4 regions of the Streptomyces sp. NPDC025273 genome follow, and region 4 is predicted to be linked to each of the others. Evidence: riboswitches for the same ligand, from Rfam matches in the RefSeq annotation. Region 4 holds a riboswitch; each other region holds the start of a gene.
The links. A riboswitch is a leader RNA that binds a small molecule or an ion and turns the genes downstream of it on or off. The one in region 4 is predicted to bind cobalamin.
Positions count from the first base shown of each region.

Region 1: linked by a shared signal. The riboswitch ahead of AB0F38_RS05605 (ribonucleoside-diphosphate reductase subunit alpha) and the one ahead of AB0F38_RS07665 (ABC transporter substrate-binding protein) in region 4 are both predicted to bind cobalamin.
Region 2: linked by a shared signal. The riboswitch ahead of AB0F38_RS26210 (cobalamin biosynthesis protein) and the one ahead of AB0F38_RS07665 (ABC transporter substrate-binding protein) in region 4 are both predicted to bind cobalamin.
Region 3: linked by a shared signal. The riboswitch ahead of AB0F38_RS03135 (prenyltransferase/squalene oxidase repeat-containing protein) and the one ahead of AB0F38_RS07665 (ABC transporter substrate-binding protein) in region 4 are both predicted to bind cobalamin.

Region 1 is NZ_JBEZYP010000002.1:133,493-140,833, reverse strand. Features, by position in the region: gene AB0F38_RS05630 (sugar ABC transporter permease) at 1-697, opposite strand, end outside; gene AB0F38_RS05625 (sugar ABC transporter substrate-binding protein) at 822-2,120, opposite strand; gene AB0F38_RS05620 (GntR family transcriptional regulator) at 2,407-3,171, shown strand; gene AB0F38_RS05615 (DUF3311 domain-containing protein) at 3,341-3,595, shown strand; gene mctP (monocarboxylate uptake permease MctP) at 3,592-5,226, shown strand; cobalamin riboswitch at 5,512-5,643, shown strand; gene AB0F38_RS05605 (ribonucleoside-diphosphate reductase subunit alpha) at 5,779-7,341, shown strand, end outside.
Region 2 is NZ_JBEZYP010000019.1:53,463-60,803, reverse strand. Features, by position in the region: gene cobO (cob(I)yrinic acid a,c-diamide adenosyltransferase) at 1-525, opposite strand, end outside; gene AB0F38_RS26220 (putative cobaltochelatase) at 525-2,540, opposite strand; gene AB0F38_RS26215 (cobyric acid synthase) at 2,537-4,204, opposite strand; gene AB0F38_RS26210 (cobalamin biosynthesis protein) at 4,201-5,148, opposite strand; cobalamin riboswitch at 5,277-5,404, opposite strand; gene AB0F38_RS26205 (hypothetical protein) at 5,553-5,774, opposite strand; gene AB0F38_RS26200 (inorganic phosphate transporter) at 5,787-7,049, opposite strand; gene AB0F38_RS26195 (class II aldolase/adducin family protein) at 7,327-7,341, shown strand, end outside.
Region 3 is NZ_JBEZYP010000001.1:718,358-725,698, reverse strand. Features, by position in the region: gene AB0F38_RS03150 (3-hydroxybutyrate dehydrogenase) at 1-553, opposite strand, end outside; gene AB0F38_RS03145 (PHB depolymerase family esterase) at 816-2,291, shown strand; gene AB0F38_RS03140 (hypothetical protein) at 2,273-2,785, opposite strand; cobalamin riboswitch at 2,940-3,063, shown strand; gene AB0F38_RS03135 (prenyltransferase/squalene oxidase repeat-containing protein) at 3,170-4,423, shown strand; gene AB0F38_RS03130 (SCO2322 family protein) at 4,420-5,103, shown strand; gene AB0F38_RS03125 (energy-coupling factor transporter transmembrane protein EcfT) at 5,100-6,251, shown strand; gene AB0F38_RS03120 (ATP-binding cassette domain-containing protein) at 6,248-7,341, shown strand, end outside.
Region 4 is NZ_JBEZYP010000003.1:105,960-113,300, forward strand. Features, by position in the region: gene AB0F38_RS07645 (adenosylcobinamide amidohydrolase) at 1-13, opposite strand, end outside; gene AB0F38_RS07650 (PRC and DUF2382 domain-containing protein) at 208-1,215, shown strand; gene AB0F38_RS07655 (ABC transporter ATP-binding protein) at 1,315-2,115, opposite strand; gene AB0F38_RS07660 (iron chelate uptake ABC transporter family permease subunit) at 2,112-3,149, opposite strand; gene AB0F38_RS07665 (ABC transporter substrate-binding protein) at 3,200-4,207, opposite strand; cobalamin riboswitch at 4,302-4,489, opposite strand; gene AB0F38_RS07670 (hypothetical protein) at 4,621-4,812, opposite strand; gene AB0F38_RS07675 (acyl-CoA dehydrogenase) at 4,809-6,653, opposite strand; gene AB0F38_RS07680 (type B 50S ribosomal protein L31) at 7,059-7,337, opposite strand.

The sequences.
Region 1 (7,341 bases), on a different contig from region 4:
CCAGTTCCCTGGGGACCTGGGTGAGGGCGGCGTACATCGTGATCACGACGAACGGGACGGCGCCCCAGACGACCAGGAGCGTGATGATGCCGAACCCCTGCCAGGGGTCGAGGAACCAGTTGTGGCCGAGCCACCTGTCCTCGTTCCCGGTGAGGTCGGCGAGCAGGGTGTTGATCAGGCCGTAGTCGGAGTCGGAGAGCCAGCGGAAGACCGACGCGGCGACCATGAGCGGCATGGACCATGCGGCGATCAGCGCCACGGTGAGGACGAGCCGCACCCAGGTGGACACCCTCAGCATCATCAGGGCGATCAGCAGGCCGATGCCCATGGTGAGCACGACGCAGATGGTCATGAAGACGACGGTCCGGCCGACGACCGACCAGAACTCCGTGTCGCCGAGGATGTTGGTGAACTGCTCGAAGCCGACCCATGGGGTCTCGCCGTTGCCCCAGAGAGCCGCCCGCCCCAGGTCCTGGAAGGACATGATCACGGTCTTGATCAGCGGATAGACGTAGACGGCGGCGATCGCCAGGATCGCGGGCAGGATCAGGAAGTAGGGGAGGAGCTCCCCCTTCTTCCGTCGCTTCTTCGGGCGTGGCCCGGCGGCGTCCTGCTCGGAGGGCGAGGTCCCGGTCTTCTCCGGGGCACGCGGTACGGGAACCGGTGGACCGGCGGCCTGGGTGTCGGCAGCAGTCACGTGACTGACCTTCCATCGGGATTCCGGGTATCTGCACCCGGGAATCACGGCGTTCTCAACCTAAGAAAAGGGGCGGGGGCCCGGTGTTCGCCGGGCCCCCGCCTGGAGAGCCGAAGGCTCGGGACTACGTGTTGATGAGCTCGTTGATCTTCTCGTCGGCCTTCTTGGCGGCGTCGGCCACCGAGGCACCCTTGAGGATCTCGAGGAGCATGTTCTCCAGGACCTCCTCCTTCTCGATGGAGGTCCAGCCCGGCGCGATCGGCGTGAACCAGGCGTCCGGCACCGCGTTGGCGACGGCGGCCGTCTCAGGCTTCGACTTCAGCGGCTCGAGCTGCTTCTCGTTGTTCGGGAGGATGTTCTTGGCGGTGAGCACCTCCTGCGACTTCTCGCTGGTGAAGAGCGAGACCCACTCCTCGCCCAGGTCGGTGACCTTGGACTTCGCGGTCACCGCGAGGTCCGAACCGCCGATGAAGGAGGGGAGGGCCTTGCCGTTCGGGCCGGGCATGCCGGCCGTGCCGATCTTGCCCTCGAGCTTCGGGTTGCCGTTGTTGGCGCCGTCGACGACCGAACCGGCCTCCCAGCCGTTGCCGTAGATCAGGGCCGCCTTCTCGTTGGCCATGACGTTGGCGTGATCCTGCTCGTCCTTGGTCAGGTCGGCCTTGTTGTACTTCTTGACCAGGTTGACGAAGTGCTCGATGCCCTTCTGCGACTCGGCGGAGGAGAGGTTGCCCTTCCACTCCTTCGCGCCCTCGTCGTACTCGGCGATGGAGCCGCCGTAGCCGGCGACGTAGGACATGGCCGCGTACCAGTAACGGCCCGGCAGGTAGAGGGACGAGAAGCGCTTGTCCTTCTTCTCGTACGCGGCCGAGACCTCGTCGAGTGCGGCGAGCAGCTCGTCCTCGGTCTGCGGGAGGGCATCACTGCCGGTGCCCTTCTTGAGCATGTCCTTGTTGTAGATCGCGACACGGGCGCCCGCGTAGTAGGGCACACAGAACTGCTTGCCCTCGAACGTACAGGTGTCCTTCAGACCCTTGATCCAGGTATCCGAGTTGTCGTACTTCTCGGGGTCGATCTCGGCGAGCGCGCCGTTCAGGATGTACTGCATCGTCTCGGTGTTGCCGAGCTCGACGACGTCCGGGAACTTGTCACCACCGAGCGCGGTGTCGAGCTTCTTGGCCTTGTCCGCCCACTGCTGGTACTGGACGTCGACCTTGACCTTCGGATACTTCTTCTTGAACTGCGCGTTGACGTCCTTGACCAGCTCCGGCCAGGTGCTCTGCGCGTCGACCATGAGCCAGACCGTCAGGCTCTCGGTACGGTCCTTCGGGTCCTTCGAGGTGTTGTCGCCACTGTCCCCACCACACGCCGCGATACCGGTCATCATCGCCGCGACGCCTACTGCCGCTATGAGCTTGCGCTTCATGCCACACCCTCCTCAGGGATACCAGCAACCCCCCGCCCACCGCGGAAACGTACGACCAGTACTGCCTGTGGGGCTGGGACCTGGTCTTTAATGGTTTAGACCAGTACCGGGAGCTTGGCCTAGACCTTTAGGGGTGTCAAGGGTGTATAAGAAGTGCACTCGCGTCCGTTACAGGACCGACACCTGAGGGAGGACGACGACCCGTGACCGGACCGTGCCACCATGTGAGCCGCGACAGACGGAGGAACCGGTGACGGCAGCAGCACAGCAGTCGGGAAGGCGGGCCATGGGTACCGACGGGGCCAGCAGTACGGGCGAGACCGGTGCGGGTGCGCGTACGGCGCGCGTCCCCAAGTACTACCGGCTCAAGCGCCATCTCCTCGACATGACCGACACCTTGCCGCCCGGCACCCCGGTGCCGCCCGAGCGGACCCTGGCCGCCGAGTTCGACACCTCGCGCACCACCGTGCGCCAGGCACTCCAGGAGCTGGTCGTCGAGGGCCGGCTGGAGCGCATCCAGGGCAAGGGCACCTTCGTCGCCAAGCCGAAGGTCTCGCAGGCCCTGCAGCTCACCTCGTACACCGAGGACATGCGCGCCCAAGGGCTGGAGCCGGCATCTCAGCTGCTGGACATCGGTTACGTCACGGCGGACGACACGCTCGCCGGGCTGCTGGACATCACGGCCGGCGGGCGGGTGCTGCGGATCGAGCGGCTCAGGCTCGCCAGCGGTGAGCCCATGGCCATCGAGACCACGCACCTGTCGGCCAAGCGCTTTCCCGCGCTGCGCCGTTCGCTCGTGAAGTACACCTCGCTCTACACCGCGCTCGCCGAGGTCTACGACGTCCGCCTCGCGGAGGCCGAGGAGACCATCGAGACCTCGCTGGCCACCCCGCGCGAGGCAGGACTGCTCGGTACGGACGTGGGCCTGCCGATGCTCATGCTGTCCCGGCACTCGATCGACGGCCACGGAGAGCCGGTGGAATGGGTGCGCTCGGTGTACCGGGGCGACCGGTACAAGTTCGTGGCCCGCCTGAAACGGCCGGCCGACTGACCCTCACGTATGACCCATCCCCTTGCAATTGCAGGGGGATCAGTCATTTCGGGCGAACACAGGACCGTTGCAGGACCGCAATGCGGACGGGGGGTGACGGTGGCCGGAACTCTCGCCTAGATTTCCTGCGCATTACACCAGGTGATCAGCGAGGGGACGGAGTCGCCACATGTCAGAAGATACCGAAGTGAAACCACCGACAGTGACACCGGCGAGGGTGGTCATCGCACTCTGCCTGATCGCGCCGTTCGTCGCGATGCTCTGGGTGAGCTCGTACGCAAAGGTGGAACCGACTTTCGTCGGCATCCCGTTCTTCTACTGGTACCAAATGCTCTGGGTGATCGTCTCGACCGCACTCACCATGATCGCTTACAAGCTGTGGCAGCGTGACCAGCGCGCCCGCAAGGGGGGTGCGTCAGCATGAAGGACGGCGTGAACGGCGTCGCACTCGCCGTGTTCATCTTCTTCTTCCTGGCCGTCACGGTCATCGGGTTCATGGCCGCGCGCTGGCGCAAGGCCGAGAACGAGGCCAGCCTGGATGAATGGGGCCTGGGCGGACGGTCGTTCGGCACCTGGGTCACCTGGTTCCTGCTCGGCGGCGACCTGTACACGGCGTACACCTTCGTCGCGGTCCCCGCGGCGATCTACGCGGCGGGCGCGGCCGGCTTCTTCGCCGTCCCGTACACGATTCTCGTCTACCCGCTGATCTTCACCTTCCTGCCGCGGCTCTGGTCCGTCTCGCACAAGCACGGGTACGTCACCACCTCGGACTTCGTCCGCGGCCGCTTCGGCTCGAAGGGGCTCTCGCTGGCGGTGGCCCTCACCGGCATCCTCGCCACGATGCCGTACATCGCGCTCCAGCTCGTCGGCATCCAGGCCGTGCTGGACGTCATGGGCGTCGGCGGCGGCGAGACCACGCACTGGTTCGTCAAGGACCTGCCGCTGCTGATCGCGTTCGCCGTACTCGCCGCGTACACGTATTCGTCGGGGCTGCGCGCACCCGCGCTGATCGCGTTCGTCAAGGACGGTCTGATCTATCTGGTCATCGCGGTGGCGATCATCTACATCCCGATCAAGCTCGGCGGATTCGACGACATCTTCGCCAAGGCGGGCGAGGCGTTCGCGCAGACGAACGAGGCGACGGGCAAACCCCGCGGAGCGCTCGTACCCGGCGACATGGGCCATTGGGGATACGCCACGCTGGCACTGGGCTCGGCGCTGGCGCTCTTCATGTACCCGCACTCGATCACGGCGACGCTCTCCAGCCGCAGCCGTGAGGTGATCCGGCGCAACACCACGATCCTGCCGCTGTACTCACTGATGCTGGGCCTGCTGGCCCTCCTCGGGTTCATGGCGATCGCCGCCGGGGTGAAGGTGGACAACGGCCAGTTGGCCATTCCGCAGCTGTTCGAGAACATGTTCCCCGACTGGTTCGCCGGTGTGGCCTTCGCCGCCATCGGAATCGGCGCCCTGGTGCCCGCCGCGATCATGTCGATCGCGGCGGCGAACCTCTTCACCCGAAACATCTACAAGGACTTCATCAGGCCCGGCGCCACCCCCGCGCAGGAGACCAAGGTCTCCAAGATGGTCTCCCTCCTGGTCAAGGTCGGAGCGCTCGCCTTCGTCCTGACCATGGACAAGACGGTCGCGATCAACTTCCAGCTGCTCGGCGGGATCTGGATCCTGCAGACGATGCCGGCCCTGGTCGGGGGCCTGTTCACCCGGTGGTTCCACCGCTGGGCCCTGATCGCGGGCTGGGCGGTCGGCATGCTGTACGGCACGGTGGCCGCGTACGGCGTCGCGAGCCCCACCCAGAAGCACTTCGGCGGATCCTCGAAGGAGATCCCCGGCATCGGGGAGATCGGCTACATCGGTCTCACCGCGTTCGTCCTGAACGTCGTGGTGGTGGTCGTTCTCACCTTCGTCCTCAACGCGCTGAAGGCCCCGGCGGGCGTCGACGAGACCTCCCCGTCCGACTACACCGCGGACGTGGGCGACCCCGGCGTCCAGGAGAAGCTCCCGCCGGCCACGGTGGGCGCCCCGGGCGGCCACTGACCCCGCCCGGCACACGGTTCCGGTCCGGGCCGCCGCATCCCGCACGGGGCGCGGCGGCCCGTCGCGTTCCGGGCGGCCGTGACGGGGGGTCGCCCCCGGTCGTGGAGGAGCACGAGGGGCACGGCAGGGGCGGGCACGCCGTACCGGATCCACCGGGGCGCCAGGCCTCGCAGGGCCACGGAGCGGGACCAAAAGCCACGACCGCCTTCCCGTTCCTGACGGTTTCGCCCGGACCTCAGACGCAGTTCGACACAACATGTGGGGGCCGTCTCGCAGGGCGGCCCCCACATGTATGCTCATGCTCGCTGTCGCCGCAGGGGAATCCGGTGTGAATCCGGAACTGTCCCGCAACGGTATGACCGGTGCGCTTTTGCGCACCCGGAAGTCCGAAGACCTGCCGACAGCGCGTCCGGCTCGACCGAGCCGGAGGCCATACGTCCGGGCCTCGCGGAGGGCCGGTGGACGCCGTGCGCCGTGCTGCCCCCACCCGGGCACCGCCCTGCCCGGCTTCCCCGCTCCCGCCGGCCCCGAGCCGAGCGAGGGATAGCCCCCGTGACCATCGCGCCAGCCGATCCGGTTTCAGCGGTAGATTCAGCCGAGTCCACGCCCGACGGGCCCGGGACCGCACTGCTGCGGACCCTGACCGACCTCACCGCCGATCTGCCCGACACCGACCCCGGACGGGTCGCCGCCGCCGCGCTGCGCGGCCGCAGCGCCCGGTCGGACGAGGCGGAGCTGCGCACGCTGGCCACCGAGGCCGCCGCGGGACTCATCTCCGAGGACCCCGCCTACTCCCGGCTCGCCGCCCGGCTCCTCACCTGCTCGATCGGGGACGAGGCGGCCGGCCAGGGCGCGGTCTCCTTCTCCGCCTCGGTCGCCACCGGTCACCGCGAGGGCCTGATCGCCGACCGCACGGCCGAGTTCGTCACGCTGCACGCGGCGGCGCTCGACGCGCTGGTCGAGCAGGCGCTCGCCGACCGTGCCGACGACCGCTTCGGCTACTTCGGCCTGCGGACGCTGTACAGCCGCTATCTGCTGCGCCACCCGCTCACCCGCCAGGTCATCGAGACCCCGCAGCACTTCATGCTGCGGGTCGCCGCCGGGCTCGCCGAGGACACCTCCGGGCACGCGCTGGACGAAGTGGCCGCGTTGTACGGCCTGATGAGCCGGCTCGACTACCTCCCTTCCTCCCCCACCCTCTTCAACTCCGGTACCCGGCACCCGCAGATGTCCTCCTGCTACCTGCTGGACTCGCCGCTGGACGAGCTCGACTCGATCTACGACCGCTACCACCAGGTGGCACGCCTCTCCAAGCACGCGGGCGGCATCGGCCTCTCGTACTCCCGCATCCGCGCGCGCGGTTCGCTGATCCGTGGCACCAACGGGCACTCCAACGGCATCGTGCCGTTCCTGAAGACGCTCGACGCCTCGGTCGCCGCGGTCAACCAGGGCGGCCGGCGCAAGGGCGCCGCCGCCGTCTACCTGGAGACCTGGCACGCGGACATCGAGGAGTTCCTGGAGCTGCGCGACAACACCGGTGAGGACCAGCGGCGTACGCACAACCTCAACCTGGCGCACTGGATCCCGGACGAGTTCATGCGCCGCGTCGACGCCGACACCGAGTGGTCGCTGTTCTCGCCCGCCGACGTGCCCGGGCTGGTCGACCTGTGGGGTGACGCCTTCGACGCCGCCTACCGCGAGGCGGAGGCCGCGGGCCTGGCCCGCAAAACGATGCCCGCGCGTGACCTGTACGGCCGCATGATGCGGACGCTCGCACAGACCGGGCAGGGCTGGATGACGTTCAAGGACGCCTCCAACCGCACGGCGAACCAGACCGCGGAGCCGGGCCGGGTCGTGCACTCGTCGAATCTCTGCACCGAGATCCTCGAGGTCACCGACGACGGCGAGACGGCCGTCTGCAACCTGGGTTCCGTCAACCTCGGCGCGTTCGTCACCGGCGGGGAAATGGACTGGGAGCGGCTGGACGCCACCGTCCGTACCGCCGTGACCTTCCTCGACCGCGTGGTGGACATCAACTTCTACCCGACCGAGCAGGCCGGCCGCTCCAACGCCCGCTGGCGTCCGGTGGGCCTGGGCGCGATGGGCCTGCAGGAC
Region 2 (7,341 bases), on a different contig from region 4:
CTCGATCAGCTTCGCGGGAGCGTTCCGCCCGGTGATCACCACGTGCTGCGTGCCCGGACGGTCGCGCATCACCTCGATGACCTCGTCGGTGTCGATCCATCCCCAGTGCATCGGGTAGGCGAACTCGTCGAGCACGTACAGCTTGTAGGTCTCCGCCGCCAGGTCGCGCTTGACCTGCTCCCAGCCCTCGCGGGCCTTCTCCTCGTTGTCGGAGTTGTCGCCGTGGAGGCCCTTCTGGACCCAGGACCATCCCTCGCCCATCTTGTGCCAGGCGACGGTCCCGCCCTCGCCGCTCGCCCCGAGCACCTTCAGCGCGTTCTCCTCGCCGACCTTCCACTTCGCCGACTTGACGAACTGGAACACCCCGATCGGCCAGCCCTGGTTCCAGGCCCGCAGCGCGAGGCCGAAGGCGGCCGTCGACTTGCCCTTGCCGATGCCGGTGTGCACGAAGAGAAGGGGACGATTACGCCGCTGACGTGTCGTCAGTCCGTCGTCCGGTACCGATACAGGCTGTCCCTGTGGCATTACGCGGCCCTCCCGGCTGCTTGAACATCCTTGACCAGCCCGGCGATCGAGTCGGCCCGCAGCTCGTCGAGCGTGACCGCGGTGCCCCCCAGGTCCCGGGCGAGCTGTGCGGCGAGTCCGAGGCGCACGATCCCCGACTCGCAGTCCACGACGACGCAGGCCGTGCCCTCGGCGGCATGCAGCCGCCCCGCCCGCGCGGCGAGCGCCACCGGTTCGGGGCCACCCGTCGCCCGGCCGTCCGTCACCACGACGAGCAGCGGACGCCGCGACGGATCACGCAGCCGCTCCACGCGCAGCACGTCGTGCGCCCTCAGCAGCCCGGCCGCCAGCGGCGTACGCCCCCCTGTCGGCAGCGACTCCAGCCGCGCCGCCGCCGCGTCCACCGACGACGTCGGCGGCAGCACGAGCTCCGCGTCCTTGCCGCGGAACGTCACCAGACCCACCTTGTCCCGCCGCTGGTACGCGTCCAGCAGCAGCGACATCACCGCGCCCTTCACGGCGCTCATCCGCTGCCGGGCCGCCATCGACCCCGAGGCGTCCACCACGAAGAGCACGAGGTTCCCCTCGCGCCCCTCCCGCGTCGCCTGGCGCAGATCGTCACGCCGTACGACGAGCCCCCGCCCCGACCTCCCGCGCGCCCGCTGATGCGGCGCCGCCGCCTGCACGGTCGCGGCCAGGTGCAGCTTCGTCAGCGCCCCCTCCGGCCGCCGCGCTCCGGTGGTCCGCCCGTGCTCGGTACGGGCCCGGGACCGCCGCCCGGCCGCACCCTCGCCGAGACCGGGCACGCTGAGCATCTTCGTGCGGAACGGCTCCGAGGCACGTACGGGCCGCTGCTCCCCGCCCCCGGCGTGCGAGGGCCGCCCCGGCTCGTCGCCACCCTGCTCGGGACCGGCGTCAGGGCCCCGGTCCGGGGCGCCCGGACCGGAGTCCTGCGGAGGCACCCCGCCACCGTCACCACCGCCGGGCCCGTCGGGATCGGGCTCGTCGCCGCCTTCGCCCTCGTCGCCCGCCGCGTCCCTGAGCGTGTCGTCCAGCTTGTCCTCGTCGAGCCCCGGCGCGTCGAACGGATTGCGGCGGCGCCGGTGGGGGAGCGCGAGCAGGGCCGCCTGCCGCACGTCCTCGGCGGTGACCTCCTCACGCCCCGCCCACGCGGCCAGCGCGGTCGCGGTGCGGGCCATGACGATGTCGGCACGCATCCCGTCGACCTCGAACGCCGCGCACGTCGCCGCGATCTGCCGCAACACGCCGTCCCCGAGCACCACCCGGGGCAGCAGGACGCGCGCGGCGGCGATCCGCTCCCGCAACGCGGCCTCCTCCTGCGCCCACCGGCCGGCGAACCCGGCCGGATCGTCGTCGTACGCGAGCCGCCGCCGCACGACCTCGACCCGCTGATCGGTGTCACGGGAGGCCGCCACCTCGACGGTCAGCCCGAAGCGGTCCAGCAACTGCGGTCGCAGCTCGCCCTCTTCGGGGTTCATCGTTCCGACCAGCAGGAACCGCGCCGCATGCCGTACGGAGACGCCTTCGCGCTCGACGTACGAGGCACCCATGGCCGCCGCGTCCAGCAGTAGGTCCACCAGGTGGTCATGGAGCAGGTTGACCTCGTCCACGTACAGGATCCCGCGGTGGGCGTCGGCCAGGAGCCCCGGCTCGAAGGCCTTCACACCCTCCGAGAGGGCCCGCTCGATGTCGAGCGCGCCCACCAGCCGGTCCTCGGACGCCCCGACGGGCAGCTCCACCGTCCGCGCCGGCCGCGACACGCCGGTCCCGGTCTCGTGCGGGCCGTCGGGGCACGCCGGATCGGGCCCCACCGGATCACAGGAGAACCGGCACCCGGAGACCACCGCGACCTCCGGCATCAGCGCGGCGAGGGCCCGCACGGCGGTGGACTTCGCGGTGCCCTTCTCACCCCGCACGAGCACCCCGCCGACGGCCGGACTGACGGCGTTGAGCAACAGCCCCAGCCGTAGATCGTCCTGCCCGACGATGGCGGTGAAGGGATACGGGGTACTCACAGTGCCTCCTCTGTCACGTGCACAACTGCTCCTGCCACATCGGGCGTCCGCTCCGCGACGTCCGGTCCGTCCGGGGCCCGGGGCACGAAATCAAGCCCGTCCGGGGCGGAGCCCCGGTCGGGGGACGCCCCCACCACCGGTCCCGCCGCAGGCGCCCCCGGCGGTACGAACGGCAACCCCGTCGGCGCCCCCGTCTCGATCAGCCGCCACAACGCGTCCGTGTCCGCGTGCTCCTCGATCAGATCCCCCAGCCGGTCCAGCTGCTCCTCCCGCAGCGCGGAGAAACTCGTGTCCGGGGCCGCCACGAACCGCCGCCCCGCCGCCCGCGCCACCTCTTCGAGGAACCGCCGCCGGAACGCGTCGCTCTCCAGCGACCCGTGCCAGTGCGTCCCCCACACCGCGCCCACCCGGCACCCGTCCAGGAACGGCTCACCGCCGCGCACCTCGGCGACCCCGTGATGGATCTCGTACCCCTCCACCTGCTCCCCGAGCGCGGAACCCGCCGGCCGGGCCAGCACCTTCTCCCGGCCGAAGCGGACCCGCACCGGCAGCAGCCCGAGCCCGTCGACCAGACCCGCCCGCGACTCCACCTCGTCCTCGATCGACTCACCCAGCACCTGGAACCCGCCGCAGATGCCCAGCACCGGGCGCCCCTCGGCGGCCCGCCGCAGCAGCGCGTCGGCCAGCCCCCGCTCCCGCAGCCATCCCAGCGCCTTCACCGTGCCGCGGGTACCGGGCACGACCACCAGGTCCGCGTCCGCCAGCTCCTCGGCGCGGTCCACGAACCGCACCACCACACCCGGCTCGGCCGCCAGCGCGTCCACATCGGTGAAGTTCGACATCAGCGGCACGGCACACACCGCGACCCGCAGGACGTCCTCCCCGTGCGCAGGGGCGACGACCGACTCCCGGACGGCGCCGCGCATCGACACCCGCAGCCCGTCCTCCTCGTCGATGCCCAGACCATGGGCGAACGGCAGCACCCCGTACGTCCGGCGCCCCGTGAGCTCGTACAACATGTCCAGGCCGGGCTCCAGCAGCGACACGTCACCCCGGAACTTGTTCACGAGGTACCCCGCGACCAGCGCCTGGTCCTCGGCGGCCAGCAGAGCCGTCGTGCCGAAGAACGAAGCGAACACACCGCCCCGGTCGATGTCCCCGACGACCAGCACCGGGAAGCGCGCGGCCCGCGCGACACCCATGTTCACGATGTCCGTACGCCGCAGATTGATCTCGGCCGGACTGCCCGCCCCCTCGCAGATCACGGCGTCATACGTGCCCCGGAGCTGCTCCAGACAGTCCACGACCGTCCCGAACAGCGCCTCCTGCCGCCCCCCGTGATATCCGCGCGCACTCATCTCGCCGACCGGCTTCCCCATCAGGACCACCTGACTGGAACGGTCGCCCCCGGGCTTGAGCAGCACCGGATTCATCAGCGCGGTCGGCTCCACCCGGGCGGCCTGCGCCTGCATCGCCTGGGCGCGGCCGATCTCGGCACCCTCACGGGTGACGAACGAGTTCAGCGACATGTTCTGCGCCTTGAACGGCGCGACCTTCACCCCCCGGCGCACCAGCCACCGGCAGATCCCCGCCGTGACGACGCTCTTGCCCGCGTCCGAGGTGGTCCCCGCGACCAACAGCCCGCCGCCCGGTTCCCCGCTCATGCCCGACCCCTCCGTCCCGCGGCCAGCCGCCCGGCCACACACACGCCGAGGGCCAGCACACTCACGCGGCGCGACAGCCGCACCGCGCGTTCGATGTCCGTGACCCGCACGTCCCGGCCGGTGCCCCCGTTGAGCACGGGCCGGTGCTCGATCCGCCCGCCGTACGCCAGGGTCCCGCCGAGCCGTACGCCGAGTGCCCCCGCGAACGAGGCCTCGACCGGACCCGCGTTGGGGCTCGGATGCTTTCCCGCGTCGGCGCGCCAGGCTCGTGCGGCCGCGCGTGGGCTCCCCCCGGCGGCCACCGCGAGCGCGGCCGTGAGGCGCGCGCCGGGCCAGCCGGCGAGGTCGTCGAGCCGGGCCGAGGCCCAGCCGTAGCGCCGGTGGCGCGGCGACCTGTGGCCGACCATGGCGTCCAGGGTGTTGACGGCCCGGAACCCGACCAGGCCGGGTACGCCCCCCAGGGCACCCCACACCAGAGCCCCCACGACGGCGTCGGAGGTGTTCTCGGCGACGGACTCGACCACCGCACGGGCGATCTGCTGCCCGTCCAGGGAGTGCGGGTCCCGGCCGCACAGGTGCGGCAGCCGCTGCCGGGCCGTCTCGATGTCACCGGCGGCGAGAGCGCCGCCGATGGCACGGGCCTCGCGGCCCAGCGACGTACCGCCGACGACGGACCACGTGGCGGCGGCGGTCAGGGCCACGGCCGCGGCGGGACGGTCCCGTACGGCGCGGGCGGCCAGGGCGGCGGCGCCCGCGGCGCCTCCGGCGCAGACCAGCGCGTGCAGGGCGCCCCGGCCGCGGTGATCGCGCCACAGCAGGCTCTCGACGCCTGCCGCGACCCGCCCGAAGGCGGCGACGGGGTGTCCGCGCCGGGGATCCCCGAGGAGCAGATCACCGATCAGACCGGCGGCGGCGCCGTACGCGAAGATGCGGTCGGCTCGCACGGCTCAGCCGGCCGTCGCGCCTCGAAGGACCTTCGCCACGGGTGGCACAGGGACAGACGCTCGGCAGCCAGGCATGGCAGATGTCCTCACTCAGGGTCCGCGCCCTGGTTCGACGTGACCGGCGACGAGAGTCTCCTGGCTCCCGGATCCGCAGCACCCCGGCGTTCGGGTCCGCGGTGGCGGACCGAGACCTCCATGAGGGGCTGTTCCCCGGTGACAGTGGCGGGACCGCGCCGGATTCGCACCGGCTTCCTCTCCTGTCGCCGTAAACGGCTCCGGCAGTCCACCACGCCTCGCGAACGCCCGTCAACCTGCCGTTGACCTGCGAGGCTGCAGTGTGCGCAGACGCACATCGGGCCGGACACACAGGTGTGTGTCCGGCCCAGTGCGACCACGTGCGGTGGTCAGACGACGATCAGATAGATCCCGTACGTCACCGCTGCCGCGCACAGGGCGAAGCAGGCGTACGCGCCGGAGCGCGCCAGTACGGAGGAGCCGCCGCCCTGCGCCGTCGGCGCCTGCTTGGCGAGACCGATGATGCCGAGGGTGAAGAGGCCGACCAGTGCGACGGTGACCACGAGGCTGACGCCGAAGACGGAAGCGAGAGCTGCCCAGTCGATGTTCATGCGGATCTGTCCTTACACCGTGGCCGGTCGGGCCGGGTCGGCCGGGGTCCCGGCCGTCGGGGCCGGGGCCGGAATGGTGGTCTTGAGGTCCGGGACGCCGGAGCCGACGGGCGGCGGACTGACGGCCGCGATGGCGGTGGTGACGACACCCGCGGGCTCGGCGTCCGTCGCGTTGACGTTGGTGTGGTCGACCGGCTTGCGGCGCGACAGCATCCAGATGGCGGCGGAGCCCGTGACGAGGAGCACGGCGACCACGCCGACGCCCCAGGGGCCCTGCTGGGTGAGGAACTCGGCGCCCGCGCCGACCAGACCGGCGGCCGGCAGGGTCAGGCCCCAGGCGACGAACATGCGGGTGGCGGTGGACCAGCGGACCACGCCGCCCTTGCGTCCCAGGCCGGCGCCCATCACGGCACCGGAGCAGGACTGGGTGGTGGAGAGGGAGAAACCGAGGTGCGAGGAGGCCAGGATGACCGTGGCCGCACTGGTCTGGGCGGCGAAGCCCTGCGGCGGCCTGAGGTCGGTGAGGCCGCTGCCCATGGTGCGGATGATGCGCCAGCCGCCGAGGTAGGTGCCCAGCGCGATGGCGATACCGGCGGAGGCGATGACCCAGACGGGCGGGTTGGAGCCGGGGGCGAGGACGCCGCCGGTGACCAGGGCCAGGGTGATGATGCCCATCGTCTTCTGGGCGTCGTTGGTGCCGTGGGCGAGGGAGACGAGACCGGCCGAGGCGATCTGGCCGGCCCGGTAGCCCTTGGCCGTCGACTTCAGCTGGGCCTCGTCGGTGATCTTCCGGTTGAGGCGGTACGTCAGCTTCGTGGCCAGCAGAGCGGCCAGACCGGCGACGAGCGGGGCGGCGATCGCGGGCAGCAGGACCTTGGTGACGACGGTGCCGCCGTTGATGGAGGACCAGCCGGCCGACATCACCGCGGCGCCGATGAGGCCGCCGAAGAGTGCGTGGGAGGAGCTGGAGGGCAGGCCCACCAGCCAGGTCAGGAGATTCCACAGGATGGCGCCGACGAGCGCCGCGAAGATGACCTCGGTTCTGAGGCCGTTCTCATTGATGATCCCGCCGGAGATCGTCTTGGCGACCTCCACCGACAGGAACGCGCCGACGAGGTTGAGAACGGCGGACATGGCCACCGCTGTCTTGGGCTTGAGAGCGCCGGTCGAGATGGTGGTCGCCATCGCGTTGGCGGTGTCGTGGAAACCGTTCGTGAAATCGAACACGAGAGCTGTCACGACCACAATCGCAAGCAGCAGCGTGATGTGTTCCATTTACCCAGGCAATCGTTCGACGTCAGTGGCTGTAGGAACGTAAGCAACCTGGGTGAACGGAAGGTGAACTGAGCAGGGCGGTGTGGTGACCCCAAGCGCATGCGGACATTCCGCTTGTGTGCGCGAACGGTCGCCGGGACCCGTGCGGCGCGGCGGGTGCCGGGCTCCCGCGGGCTCGGCGTCCAGATGGACTGCCGCATATGCCCCATTGGGGAGACTTCGGTCACGTCACCGCAACAGCCCAGGGGGAACGGTCCGGTCGGCCTAGGATCTCCGCATGGACGACCAGGAC
Region 3 (7,341 bases), on a different contig from region 4:
TGCTCGTCACCCCGTGGGGCGCCGCTTCGAGTGCGACCACCTTGCTCAGTCCCTCCAGTGCGTGTTTGGCCGACACGTAGGCCGATTTGTAGGGGCTGGCGCGCAGCCCGTGGACGGACGAGATGTTGACGACGCGCCCCCAGCCGCGTTCGTACATGCCGGGGAGCGTCCGGCGCAAGATGCGGAACGGTGCCTCCACCATCACCCGGTGGATCAGTGTGAAGCGGTCCGGCGGGAAGTCGTGCACCGGTGCCACATGCTGCAGCCCCGCGTTGTTGACCACGATGTCCGCGTCGGCGGGCAGCGCGTCCACCGCCTCGGCCACGGAGAGGTCGGCCACCCAGGCCGTTCCGCCGATCCGCTCGGCCAGGTCCTCGGCGGCGTCCGCGGCCTTGTCCACCACGTACACATGGGCGCCCGCGGCGGCGAGCGCCTGGGCGCAGGCCAGTCCGATGCCGCTCGCCGCACCGGTGACCAGGGCGGTGCGCCCGGCCAGGAACCGGTCTGCGGGAGGTGTGGGGGGTGCGTGGTCCGGGATCCGGGAAGTCTGCATGGGCGTCACGGTAAGGAGGTCACCGCCCGCATCACACGGGGTCGGTGCACACACCCTGGGGCGACGGCATGGTGGTGGCGTACATGGTGCGGGGCGGGCGGCGGGCGCGCGGTCCGGGCGGTGCTCCGCGGCCCCGCGGCGGCGCAAGGGGAGCGCCGCACACTGCGGGACACGGCGGATGTCCGCCTGCCACATGGGCGGGGCGCGCCCCGGCCCATAGGTTCCGGCAGCAATCCGCACGTCCGACCAGGGAGGCCCCACCGTGCGCCCACCGACCATCCGACGCCTGCTCCGCCGCGTCGCCTGCGCCGCCGTTCTCGCTCTGCTCGCCACGACCCCGGGCACCGCCGCGGCCGCCCCCACGGCCCCCGTGGCCGCCGGCCTGCAGCAGGTCACGGGCTTCGGCTCGAACCCCGGCAATCTGCAGATGTACGCCTACACGCCCGACGACCTGCCGGCGGGTGCGCCGCTGGTCGTGGCCCTGCACGGCTGCACGCAGACGGCCACCGCCTACTACACCCACTCGGGCTGGCCGCAGTACGCCGACCGGTGGGGATTCGACGTGGTCTTCCCGCAGACGACGGCGGCGAACAACCCGCTGTCGTGCTTCGGCTGGTTCGACCCGGCCGAGAGCACCCGGGGCCGGGGAGAGGCCGCGTCCGTGGTGCAGATGGTCGAGTACGCGAAGCGGACGTACGGCTCGGACGGCCGCCGGGTGTACGTCACCGGGCTCTCGGCGGGCGGCGGTATGACCGCCGATCTGCTGGCCGCCTATCCGGACGTCTTCGCGGGCGGGTCCGTGGCCTCCGGGCTGCCCGCGCAGTGCGCCACGAGTCAGGCGGCGGCGTCCGGCTGCCAGACGGGGCCGCAGAAGCTGACGCCCGCCCAGTGGGGCGACAAGGTCCGCGCCTCCTACCCGGGCTGGACCGGGCCGTGGCCCCGGGTCGCGATCTGGCACGGCACCTCGGACTACACGGTGTACCCCGCCAACGCAGCCGCGCTGCGTGACCAGTGGACCGATGTCCGGGGCATCGGCCAGACCCCGTCCCGTACCGAGAGCCTGCCCGGCGGCACGACCCGGAGCGTGTACGAGGACGCGTCCGGGCAGTCGGCCGTGGAGACGTTCATGGTGTCCGGCATGGGGCACGGGCTGGCGGTGGACCCCGGATCGGGCGACGGCCAGTGCGGGTCGACGGCCGCGTACTTCCTGGACACCATCTGCTCGACGTACCGCACGGGCGTGTTCTGGGGTCTGGACCGGGACACGCCGGGCGACGGGCTGCCGGCCCCGGCCGGTCTGACGGTCACCGGGGTCACGGACAGCACGGCGTCGCTGGCGTGGAACGCGGTCGGGGGAGCCGCCTCGTACCGGGTGTACCGCGACGGCGTCCAGGTGGCCTCGACGGCCTCGCTCTCCGTCACGGACACCGGGCTGAGCGCCGGGGTCCCGTACCGCTGGACGGTGGCGGCGGCCGACTCCTCGGGCACGGTGGGGGCCGTGTCGTCCTCCGTGACGGCGACCACCTCGGGCGGTACGGAACCCGTCCGGTGCTTCACGGCGACGAACTACGCGCACGTGACGGCGGGACGGGCGCACACCTCGGGCGGATACGTCTACGCGAAGGGCTCCGGGCAGAACATGGGCCTGTACAACGTGTTCGTGACCCATACGCTCAAGGAGTCACCGGCGGGCCACTTCGTGATCGCCGACTCCGGCTGTCAGGCCGGGTCCTCGTAGTCGGCCCTGATCTCCTTCGGCAGTTCGCAGCCGTCCTCGACCGCGGTGAGCGACACGATCTGCCCGGTGCCGGAGCCCTCCGCCGCGTAGTGCCGGGCGTACACCTTCCAGCCCCGCTTGGCGAGGGTGCGGAAGGTGACGTCCTGCTCGGCGTGGCTGGAGACGATCTCCCATTCCTGCTGGCGCAGCTGCCGCACGGCCGCCTCGAAGGCCCCGGCCGCGCCCGCGGCCGGCACGTCGCCCGTCCAGGGCGCGACGCACGTGTGCCAGTCGCCCGCGGGCAGGGCGGCCGTGGAGGTGTCACCGGCGGGGAGTCCCGCGGTCCCGGCGGCGGCGGCCGTCTCGCCGGCCACTGTCTCCCTGGTGAACGGCACGGTGGGCTCGGGTGACGGTTCGGGCGCGGTCCCGTCCTCGCCCACGAGGCCGCAGCCCGCGGTCACCGTCATGAACGCGCTCACCGCGGCGGCCACGGCCACCGTTCTTCTCGTACCCACTGGTGCTTCCCGCCCCGGTCGTTCCGGCGGTCTCCCGCCTGCTGATCCCCGCCGGAGTTTCGCACGGGCCTTGACCTGCTGTGAAGCCCTTCTCCCGGAGCGCGGCCGGCTGCGGTGGCCGTGCGCCCGGGGAGGCCGCGGAGCGCCCCGGTACAGTGAGCGGGTCGTCATCATGCCCGTACGGGGGGAAGCCGGTGCGAATCCGGCGCTGACCCGCAACCGTCATCCGCCCGCAGCGGCGGTCAGCCGGAATGCCCCGTGCGTGAGTGTGACCGGCTCGTGCCACCGGAACCCCGGTGGCCGGCACCGTCGAGGCATACGGGGCCGGAGCCCGGCGCGTCCGTGCGCCCGAGCCCGGTCCTCGCAGGAGAGGCCCAGCCCGTCATGACCGTACGCCGCCGCGCGGCAGCGCTCGCGATCACCGCCGTGCTCTGTGCCGGGGCCGCCCCCGCGGCGGTCGCCGCCCCGAGCCCGTCCCCCTCCGCGTCCGCGGAGCTGCCGCCCGGTCTGTACGGCACGAAGGACCCGACGTACGACGGTGTGTGGCGCCAGTCGGTGGCCTTCCTGGCCCAGAAGATCGAGCTCGTCACGCCCGCCACGCAGTCGGTGGACTGGCTCGTCGGCCAGCAGTGCGCCGACGGGTCATTCACCTCGTACCGTGACGCCTCCGCGCCCTGCGACGACACGACGGTGGCGGACACCAACGCGACCGCGGCGGCGGTCCAGGCCATGGTCGAGCTGGCCGTGCACCGCGAGGTCGTGGACAAGGGCGTCGCCTGGCTGAAGTCCGTACAGAACGAGGACGGCGGCTGGGGCTACAACCCGGGCAGCCCGAGCGACGCCAACTCCACCGCCGTCGTGATCGGCGCGCTGGCCCGGGCGGGCGTACCGCTGGCCGCGGTCACCAGGGAGGGCGGCGGCACGCCGTACACGGCGCTGCAGTCGTTCGCCCTGCCGTGCGGGGGCAAGGACGGCGGGGCGTTCGCCTACCAGCCGGACAAGGACGGCACGCTCACGGCCAACGCGGACGCCACGGCGGCAGCGGTGCTCGGCGCGATGGGCAAGGGCATGGCGGCCGGCACCTCCAACGCGGTGAAGGCGCCCTCCTGCGCCGAGGGCACGGACCTGACCCCGGAGCAGTCCGCGCAGAACGGCGCCTACCACCTCGCGGGCGCCCTGGCCGGCTCCGGTCATCTGGAGCTGCCGCCGATGCCGGGCGCCGAGGACACCGAACCGCAGCCCGACTTCGGCAACACCGCCGACGCCGTGGTCGCGCTGGCGGCGTCCGGCCACAAGGACAAGGCGGCCGGAGCGGTCGCGTACCTGGAGAAGAACGCTCAGGACTGGGCCGAGGAGGGCGGCCCCGCCGCCATCGCCCAGCTGGTGCTCGCCGCGCACGCGACCGGGACCGACGCCCGCGACTTCGGCGGCGTCGACCTCGTCAGGCAGCTCAACGCGACGGGCCCCGCGCCCGCCGCCACCGCCGTGCCCTCGCCGACCGCGACCGCGCGGGAGCCGAAGGACACGAGCAGCGACGACGGCGGGCTCGGCGTCTGGTGGCTCATCGGCATCGGACTCGCCTTCGGCGCGGGCATCGGCTTCCTGCTCAGCGGACGCCGGAAGAACCAGCAGCTGTGAGGCGCCCGTCGGGCACCGCGGCGCTGCTCCTGCTCATCGGCGCTCTGCTGACCGTGGCGGGCGCGGGGAGCGCGCAGGCGGCCGGGTACCGCTACTGGTCGTTCTGGGAGGGCGACGGCGGGAAGAGCTGGACGTACGCCACACAGGGCCCCTCCCTGGTGCGACCCGACGATGGCGCGGTGCAGGGCTTCCGCTTCGCGGTGAGCGAGGACTCCCAGGACTCGGCGCAGCCGCGCCGGGCCCCGGACTTCGGGGCGATCTGCGCGGGCACCCCGGCGAAGGACGGCCTCAAGCGGATCGCGCTGGTCATCGACGCGGGCACGGCGGCGGACGCCCCGGACGGCGAGACGCCGCCCACGCCGCGCACCGCCTGTGCGCGGGTGGCCCCGGACGCGAGCACCGCGGAGGCGCTCGCCTCGGTGGCGAAGCCGCTGCGGTACGACGGTTCGGCGATGCTCTGCGCGATCTCGGGCTATCCCGGGTCCGGCTGCGGTGAGCAGGTCGACGGGGACTCCGGTGCCCCGGAGTCCGGCTCCGGCGGCTCGTCCGCCTCGGACGCCTCGGACGCCGCGGACGGCGGCTCCGCCGGCGGCGGTCCGTCGGCCGGTGTGCTCACCGGGATCGGTGCGGTGCTCCTGCTCGGTGTCGCCGCAGTGCTGCAGGCCCGTCGCCGCCGATGACCCGCTCCACCGGCGCGGCCCGGCTCCACCGTGCCCTGCGCGCACCCGAGGCGACCCGCAGCAACGCGCTGCCGGCCGGGGCCTGGTGGCTGTGGGCGCTCGGCCTCGCCGCGGCCGCCTCCCGTACGACCAATCCGCTGCTGCTCGGCCTGCTGGTGGGCGTGGCGGGCTATGTGGTGGCGGCCCGCCGCACGGACGCACCGTGGGCCCGTTCGTACGGGGCGTTCATCAAGCTGGGGCTGTTCGTGGTCGGTGCGCGGCTGGTCTTCTCCGTCCTCCTCGGCTCGCCGGTCCCGGGTACGCACCTCCTGTTCACGCTCCCCGAACTGCCGTTGCCCGACTGGGCGCAGGGCGTCAGGATCGGCGGCCGGGTCACCGCCGAGCAGGTGGTCTTCGCCCTGTACGAGGGGGCGAAGCTGGCGGCCCTGCTGATCTGCGTCGGTGCGGCGAACTCGCTCGCCAGCCCGGCCCGGCTGCTGAAGTCGCTGCCGGGAGCGCTGTACGAGGCGGGGGTGGCCGTGGTCGTCGCGATGACGTTCGCGCCGAATCTGGTCGCGGACGTGGTGCGGCTGCGGACCGCCCGCCGGCTGCGCGGCCGCCCGACCGGCGGGATCGGGGCGGTGCTCCAGATCGGGCTGCCGGTGCTGGAGGGCGCCCTGGAGCGTTCGGTGGCGGTGGCGGCGTCGATGGACGCGCGGGGGTACGGGCGCACGGCCCAGGTCCCGGCCGCCGTCCGCCGCACCACGAACGCGCTGACGCTCGGCGGGCTGCTGGGCGTGTGCGCGGGCACGTACGGGCTGCTGGCCGCCGAGGGCGCCGTGTACGGGCTGCCGCTGCTGCTGGCCGGGCTGGTCGCCGCCCTGGCGGGGCTCCGGCTGGGCGGCCGCCGTACGGTCCGCACCCGCTACCGGCCGGACCGGTGGGGCGCGCGTGCCTGGCTGGTCGCGGGTTCCGGCGCGGCCGTGGCCGGGGCGATGATCTGGGCGGCCGCCGTCGGCCCGGCGGCGCTGCGCCCCGGTGTCGTACCGCTGACCGCCCCCGTACTGCCGCTGTGGCCCGCCGCCGCGGTGCTGATCGGGCTGCTGCCCGCCGCCGTGGCGCCCGTCCCGCCGCCGGCCTCCCCCAAGGACTCCGAGGAGCAGGCGTGATCCGGTTCGAGCAGGTTTCGGTGCGGTACGAGGGAACGGACCGTCCCACGCTCTCGGGGGTCGATCTCACGGTCCCCGAGGGGGAGCTCGTGCTGCTCGTCGGCCCGTCCGGGGTCGGCAAGTCGACTTTGCTGGGTGCCGTCTCCGGTCTCGTACCGCACTTCACCGGCGGTGTGCTGACCGGCCGGGTCACGGTGGACGGCCGGGACACCCGTACCCACAAGCCCCGTGAGCTCGCCGATCTGGTGGGCACGGTGGGTCAGGACCCGCTCGCGCACTTCGTCACCGACACCGTCGAGGACGAGCTGGCGTACGGCATGGAGTCGCTGGGCCTGGCCCCCGACGTGATGCGGCGGCGGGTCGAGGAGACGCTGGACCTGCTGGGCCTGGCGGAGCTGCGCGACCGGCCGATCGCCACGCTGTCCGGCGGCCAGCAGCAGCGGGTCGCGATCGGCTCGGTCCTCACCCCGCACCCGAAGGTCCTGGTCCTGGACGAGCCGACGTCCGCCCTGGACCCGGCCGCCGCCGAGGACGTCCTGGCGGTGCTCCAGCGGCTGGTGCACGACCTGGGCACGACCGTGCTGATGGCCGAACACCGGCTGGAGCGCGTGGTGCAGTACGCCGACCGGGTCGTTCTGCTCCCGTCGCCGGGAGCCGCCCCGGTGACGGGCGCGCCCGCGGACGTCATGGCCGTCTCGCCCGTGCGCCCGCCGGTCGTGGCCCTGGGCCGGCTGGCCGGCTGGGAGCCGCTGCCGCTGTCGGTGCGCGACGCGCGGCGGCGGGCGGTGGACCTCCGGGAGCGGCTGGCCTCCGTGCCGCTCCCGGCGCCCGGGACGACGGCCCCGTCCCCGGAAGCCGCCCCAAAACCGCTCCCCGCTCCCGCCGCCGCGCCCCCCGGGCTGTTCGGCCGGCTGCTCGGCCGCCGTCCGCGCACCGCGCCCGAGCCCCTCGACGACGCCGTCACCCGGGTCGAGGGCCTCGGGGTGCGGCGCGGGCGCGTCGAGGCGCTGCGCCGGGTGACGCTGTCCGTCGCGCCCGGGGAGACCGTGGCCCTGATGGGCCGTAACGGCGCGGGCAAATCGACCCTGCT
Region 4 (7,341 bases):
AGGGTGACCTCACCCGAATGGCGTAATGCGTCGCGAGGGCCGATACGGGCGTTGTGCTGGGCCACCGCTCACCCCGGGCGCCCTGGTCCGTCCACCGCCCGGGCCGGGAGGTTGCAGCGTCCAACCGGGTGAGGCGCGATGGAAGCCGGACGCGCCTCCCCTGATGGACACACCCACAGGACGCGCCCGGGCGAGGAGGAATCGGCCATGGGAGCCGCTGACGGTTTCACGGATTCCGGAGAACTCGACGGTCTGACCGTCTACGACAGCGACGGCGAGAAGGTCGGCAGTGTAGGGCGGGTGTACGTCGACGACGACACCGGCAAGCCCGACTGGATCACGGTCAAGACCGGCATGTTCGGCATGAAGGAGAGTTTCGTACCCCTTGCCGGAGCCCGTCGTGTGGGCTCCGACCTGCACGTCTCGCACACGAAGGACCGCGTCAAGGAAGCCCCACGGGTGGACGCCGACGCGCACCTGTCGGTAGCCGAGGAGGAAGAGCTCTACCGGCACTACGGCCTGACCAGGAAGACCCCGGGCACCACGGGCGCGGGCGGCGACGCACGCACCACGTCCGGGACCGGGACGGCAGCCATGGGCGCCGCCGGGGCAGGAGCGGGAGCCGGAGCCGCGGCGGGCACGGCCCGCACCTCCGGGACGGGCAAGGCGACGACGGCCGGTACGCCGGGCGCCGCGGCCACCAAGGGCGCCGGCATGGGCAGGCACCGCGACACGGAGACGTCCTCCACGTCGCGTCCGCTCGCCGGGGCAGGGGCGGAGCGGTCCGCGGCGGGCGCCGCAGGCCGCGAGGAGATGGTCCGCTCCGAGGAGCAGCTCCTCGTCGGTACGGAGGAGTACGAGAGCGGTAGGGCGCACCTGCACAAGTACGTCGTGACCGAGCACGTCACCCGGACCGTGCCCGTGTCCCACGAGGAGGTGCGCGTGGTGCGCGAACCTCTGCGGCCGGACGAGAAGTCGACCGGTACGACGAACATCGGTGAACAGGATGTCGAGGTCACCCTGCACGCCGAGCGCGCCACCGTCCGCAAGGAGGCTGTCCCGGTGGAACGGGTCCGTCTCGAAACCAACAGGGTCACCGAGCAGAAGGAAGTCTCCGCCGAGCTCCGTAAGGAGAAGATCGACTACGCGGACGGCAAGGACATGGGCAGCGGCAAGGACATGGGCGGCGAGTACGGCCAGGGTCGCCGCCGCTGACCCCCTCACCCAGCGGCGACATGCCTCGCGGCAGTAGCGAGGGGCGGACCCGGACGGCTTACGGGCCCGCCCTTTCGCGTTCGCCCACGTGCCCGGGACTCATCCGACGCCGGGGACACGGACGGCCGCGCCCGGGAGGAAGCGCACCGAGGGCCGTCCGTCCGGCCCGTCCGGCGTCACCACGGCCCGTACCCGGTAGACCTCCGCGATGAGTTCCTCGGTGATCACCTCCGAGGGCGTTCCGGCGGCCACCGCGCGGCCTTCCCGCATGACCGTGACCCGGTCGCAGAACATGGCCGCCATGTTGAGGTCGTGCAGCGCGATCACCGCGGTGACGGGCAGCGCGGCGACCAGGGACAGCAGCTCCAGCTGGTGCTGGATGTCCAGATGGTTCGTCGGCTCGTCCAGCAGGAGTTCGCGCGGCCGCTGGGCGAGGGCGCGGGCGATCTGGACGCGCTGGCGCTCGCCCCCGGACAGGGTGTGCCAGGACTGCCCGGCCCGGTCGGCCAGTCCGGTGCGCTCCAGCGCCTCGCGCACGGCGGCCTCGTCCTCGGGACCGGGTGCGGACCAGGCCCGCCGGTGGGGGATGCGGCCGAGACGTATGACGTCCAGCACGCTCAGTTCGACCTGGGTGACGGCGTGCTGGTCGACCACGGCCACGCGCCGGGCGACCGTGCGGCGGCCGGTGTCCGCGAGTGTGCGGCCGTCGAGGGTGACGACGCCCGCGCCCGGGGTGAGGACCCCGGCCATCACCCGCAGCAGGGTGGACTTGCCCGAGCCGTTCGGACCGAGGAGCCCGACCGTGGCACCGGGCGGCGGCGCGATGCTCACGCCGTCGAGGACGATCCGCCCGCCCGCCTCCCGGGTCACCCGCTCGGCCCGCAGACCGGTGTCCGTCATGTGCTCCTCCGCGTGCGGTACAGGACCAGGACGAAGGCGGGCACCCCGATCAGGGCGGTGAACACGCCGACCGGCACCTCCTGCGGGTCGAGAACGGTCCGGGCCAGGGTGTCGACCCAGACCAGGAACACCGCCCCGGCCAGCATGGTGACCGGGAGCAGCCGCCGGTGTCCCGAGCCGGTCAGCGCACGGGCGGCGTGCGGCAGGACGAGGCCGACGAAACCGATGGCGCCGGCCGAGCTGACGAGCGCCGCGGTCAGCAGCGCGGTCGTGCAGAGCAGCACGATCCGGGTGCGGGCGACATGGATGCCGAGGGCCGCCGCCGCGTCCTGGCCGAACGCGAACGCGTCGAGCGTACGGGCGTGTCCGAGGCAGATCAGCAGCGTCACGGCGAGCACCGCGGAGCACATCCACACATCGGTCCAGCCGACCCCGCTCAGGGAGCCCAGCAGCCAGAACAGCACGCCCCTGGTCTGTTCGGCGTCGGCGGCGGTCATCACGACGAAGGAGGTGAGCGCGGAGAACAGCTGCATGGCCGCGACGCCGGACAGGACGACCCGGTCGGTCGATCCGCCGAGCGTGTGGCTGAGCAGCAGCACGAGGGCGAACGAGCACAGCGCACCGACGAAGGCCCCGGTGGAGATCGACACCGCTCCCCCGCCGACCCCGAGGACGACGACCACGACCGCCCCGGTGGACGCCCCGGAGGACACTCCGAGGACGAACGGGTCGGCGAGCGGGTTGCGCAGCAGGGACTGCATCACGGTGCCGCACACCGCGAGTCCCGCCCCGCACACCGCGGCGAGCAGGGTGCGGGGCATACGCAGGTTCCAGATGATGCCGTCCCGGATCGGGGTGAGCCGGGTGTCGCCCAGGCCGAGGTGGGAGGCCACCGCGGACCAGACGTCGGGGACGGAGATGCGGGCGGGCCCGATCGTGACGGCGACCGCGACGGACAGGAGCAGGAGGGCGACGCCTCCGCTCCACAGGAGGCCGTCACGCAGGACGCGCGCACCGGCCGCGGGCGTCCTCACCGGGCCTGCGTCCACGGCCGGTTCGGTGACGGCCGCTCCGCGCGTGACCGTCACCCCGCGAGCCCGAACGAGCGCAGCCCTGCGGCGACGCGCTCCACGCCCTCGACGGTGCGGATGGTCGGGTTCATCGCCTGGCCGCTGAGGAGGACGTAGCGCTTGTGCCGGACCGCGTCCATGTTCTTCGTGGCGGGGTTGGTCTCCAGGAACTCGATCTTCTTCCCGGCGCTCTCGGCGGTCTGCGACCTGCGGGTCAGGTCACCGATGACGAGGACGTCGGGGTTGCGGTCGGCGACGGTCTCCCAGTTGATCTGAGGCCATTCCTCGTGGGTGTCGTCGAAGACGTTCTTCGCACCGACTTCCTCGGTGATGATGCCGGGCGCTCCGCAGCAGCCGGCCAGGTAGGGGGCCTCGGCGTTCGCGAACCAGTAGAGCAGGGTGGTGTCGGAGGCGTCGATGTCCGCGGTCGCCGTACCGATCCGCTTCCGGAGATCGGCGACGAGCGCGTCGCCCCGCTCCTGTACGCCGAACACCTGCGCCAGGTCGTGGACTTCGGCGTACACACTGTCCATGGTCAGGGATTTCGTGCGGGAGCCGTCGCCGCTGCCGGTGTTGTCCTTGGCCGTGCAGTCGGTGGGCGAGAGATAGGTCGGCACACCGAGCTTCTCGAACTGCTCGCGGGGCGCGACCCCGCCCTTGCCGAGCGTCGATTCGAACGAGGCGCTGACGAAGTCGGGTTCCTTGTCGAGGACCTTCTCCGACGAGGGCCGGTTCTCCGCGATGCGGGGTACCGCGGCGTCGGCCTTCTCCAGGCCCTTCATCACCGGGTCGGTCCAGGTCGCGGTACCCACGAGCCGGTCGGCGAGGCCCAGGGCGAACAGGATCTCCGTCGATCCCTGGTTCAGGGACACCGCGCGGCGCGGCGCGGCCTCGACCGTCACCGTGCGTCCGCAGTTCTCCAGCGTCACCGGGTATCCGGCGCCGCCGTCCTTCGCGGCCCCGCCGGAGGGGCTTCCGCTGCCGCCGCAGGCGCTCAGCAGGACAAGTCCCGCGGTGAGCATGGCGGTTCGGTGTACGGCACTGGGTATGGACGGCACGAGTTCCCTCTGCGTCTCTGGGCTCTTGCGCGAAGCCCGGTACGGAGTACCGCTCCCGGTACGGGAACGGGGTGCCAGCAGGTCTTCGGACTCGGGTTCGTCCGGACGGGACGCCTTCCCGGAGCACCCGAGGGTGTCCCAGTGGCCGTGGCCCCGCCCGTCCCCCTCACCGCTGCGCGTCAGCTCCGGATTCTCACCGGATTCCCTGACTCCACGTGGAGTGCGACTGGCGTCTGCAAGCTATCACGCGGCGGCACGGCCGCCTGCGTAGCGGTGGCCGGTGCGCAGGGGGGCGCCGGTGCTCCGGGAGGCGTGCGCGCACGTACGCTGCCGCACACCCCTCGCGCCTCCCCGCACACCGGCCGCCCGTCATGCCGTCAGGGCGTGCGGCGAACCGATTCGCCGCAGACGGCACGGGGTTTCGCACGGCCGCGGGCGAGCAGGGAGGACGTGCCCCAGTACGCCAGCAGCACGGCCCGCAGGCCGAGGATCTCCATCGTCTCGCGCACCCCCCGGCGGCCCGGGGCTGCGGTGCCGGCCCGCCGGCGAGCTGCCTGTGCGGCGCTCATGCCGGGCCCGCCGCCCCGGCGTGCCAGGGCCCCTCGGGGTCGTCGTACGCGTCGGCGTAGCCGGGTCCCGCGATCGGCCAGTCGGCGAGCAGCTCGGCGGGCAGCGCGAAGGAGTCGGCCAGTTCGCGGGCGTGCGCGGCGACGGCCGTGATGAGTTCCTCGGTGGCTCCCGGCAGCTCGTCGACCTGATCGGCGCTCAGGAGACCGGCGGCCAGCAGGTCGCCGCTGTTGCGGGCCACCCATTCGAGGGCGAACAGCCGCTCCAGCTCCGCCAGCCGCTCCCGGGCCGCCCCTCCGGGCAGCGCGGCCCGGGCCTGTGCGAAGGCCTCGGCTGCCTGCCGGTAGGCGTGGGCCTCGACTCCGCGCAGCGCGGGCCCGGAACCCGCGTTCCACCGGGCGAGCCTGTCGTCGTGGGATGCCGACAGCACCCGCTCCCTGGCCCGGCTGAACCAGATGTCCTCGACGGCCGCGAGGAGCCTGCCGAGGAAGTGTGGATCGGCCAGTTGACCGGGGGTGCGGTCGAGCGGGGTGTCCCCACCGCCGGGGCCGGCCGCGAGGAGCAGATCAGCGGCAGCCCTGCTGTACAGCGCGACGTTGTCGCCCTCCGCGGTGATGGCCCCTTCCACGCCGGTGACCAGTTCGGTCATGCCGTTGTTCTCCAGCAGGGCCTGTGCGCCGCAGCGTTCACGGCACTGGACGATGACGGCGCGTGCCCGCCAGGTGATCCATGCCTTCGCCACCGCGACGAGCCGCTCCGCCTCCGCCCGGTCCTCCTCGGTGCAGACCTCCCACCGGTCCAGCGCACGGCGGTGCAGCAGGCTCATGGCGAACACCGTCGCCATGGCCGAGGCGAGCGGCCCGTGATGGGTCCGGTGGGCGTTGACGGGGACCGCGCGGGTGCCCCTGGCACCGGAGATCATCCGGTGCCCGCCGTAGCGGACGGCGACCGCGAGTGTGGCCCGGGCGGAGCCGGCCGCGCAGGCGCTCATGGAGATCCGGCCGGGGACGACCCGGCCGATGGAGGTCAGGAAGCGGCGCCGGCGGCAGGCCCGCGTACTGTGGAAGTCCCCCTCCCCGCCGCCTCCCTCCTCCGCTCCCAGCAACGCGTCCCGCCCCACGAACAGTTGCTCGAACGAGGTCAGGCAGTGGTCCACGGGACTGCCCATCCTGGCGGGAAGGCGCCGTACGCGTACGCCGGGAAGAGCCCGTACGTCGTCGGTGAGCCGCACGAGGAAGAGACGGATCCCGTGGTCCTCACCGTCGGCCAGCAGACGTGCGGCGACCAGTCCGGACTTCGGCCCGCCCGCCGGGCTGGTGTTGGGCATGAATTTCTGCGCACCCGCGTTCGGGGTGTGCAGCACGAAGCCGTCGCGTGCGCGGTCGTACGTCGCGGTGGTCTCCATGGACGCCGCGTCGTTGCCGTGCGCCACCTCCGTACAGAGGAAGGTGCCGATGCGGCGCATCGCCAGGTGGTCCGACAGATCGCGGCTGCCGACGGCGTCGTGGTCCAGGAGGCTGCCGAGGAAGAGGTTGTAGTGAATGCCCGCCACGGTGGTGAGCGCGGGGTCCACCGGTCCGAGCCATTCGTGCAGGGCGGCGAGCGCGCGAGGGTCGGCGGCGAGGCGTGCTCCGCTGTCGAGGGAGCGGTTGAGGATGCGCAGCCGTTCGTAGGCGAGGTCAAGGCGTTCCTCGGGGGTTCCGCCGGCAGGGCGGCGGAACGGTTCTGTACTGATGAGCCGCTGCCAGAAGCCGTGCTCGCGGCGGTGGCCCGCACCGAGGAGGACGCCGGTCAGCAGATCGACGGTGGACGGTGGGACGGTGTCGGTAAGGGTCACGGTCATGCAGATCCAAACGACCGGGGCGGGGGCGAGGACACTCACCGCTCGGGCGCAAGTGTGCTGGTCAGACCGTCGCGGGTTCCTCCTTGCCGGGAGGGAGGGCGTCAGCCCGTGCGACGGTGACGGCGGCGGACGCCTGCGCACGGCCCCGTCGTCACCCAGGGTCACTGCACGCGGGGAGCTGAGGCGTGCGTGGGCCCGCTCTCCGAGCGGTCCGTGCGGGGTCAGGGTGTGCGGCGCGCCGGACGTGCACGCGCCCCTGCCCGCCGTGACGAGTGCCGCGCCCCCGCGTCGGGGAGCAGCGCGCACGCCCCTTACGCGGCCCAGGGCACCGGACGCACCGCCGCCGCCCCCGCCTCCCGCGCGGGCGCGCGTGCCGGGGGAAGGGGCCCGGGCGGCCGGGAGGAGTCAGGGGGTGCCCCTGCCCCCTTCCTCCTTGCCTCCTTCGTCCCCGTACCGCCGCTCGAATTTCGCGACCTGGCCCTCGGTGTCGACCACCCGCGCCTTGCCCGTGAAGAACGGGTGGCTCTCGGCGGAGATCTCCACGTCGATGACGGGGTAGCGGGCGCCGTCGTCCCAGTCGATGGTCTGTTCGCTCGACGCCGTGGACCGGGTCAGAAAGGCGTAGCCGGCGGAACGGTCGCGGAAGACCACGGGGCGGTACGACGGGTGCTTGTCCTGCTGCATTCCT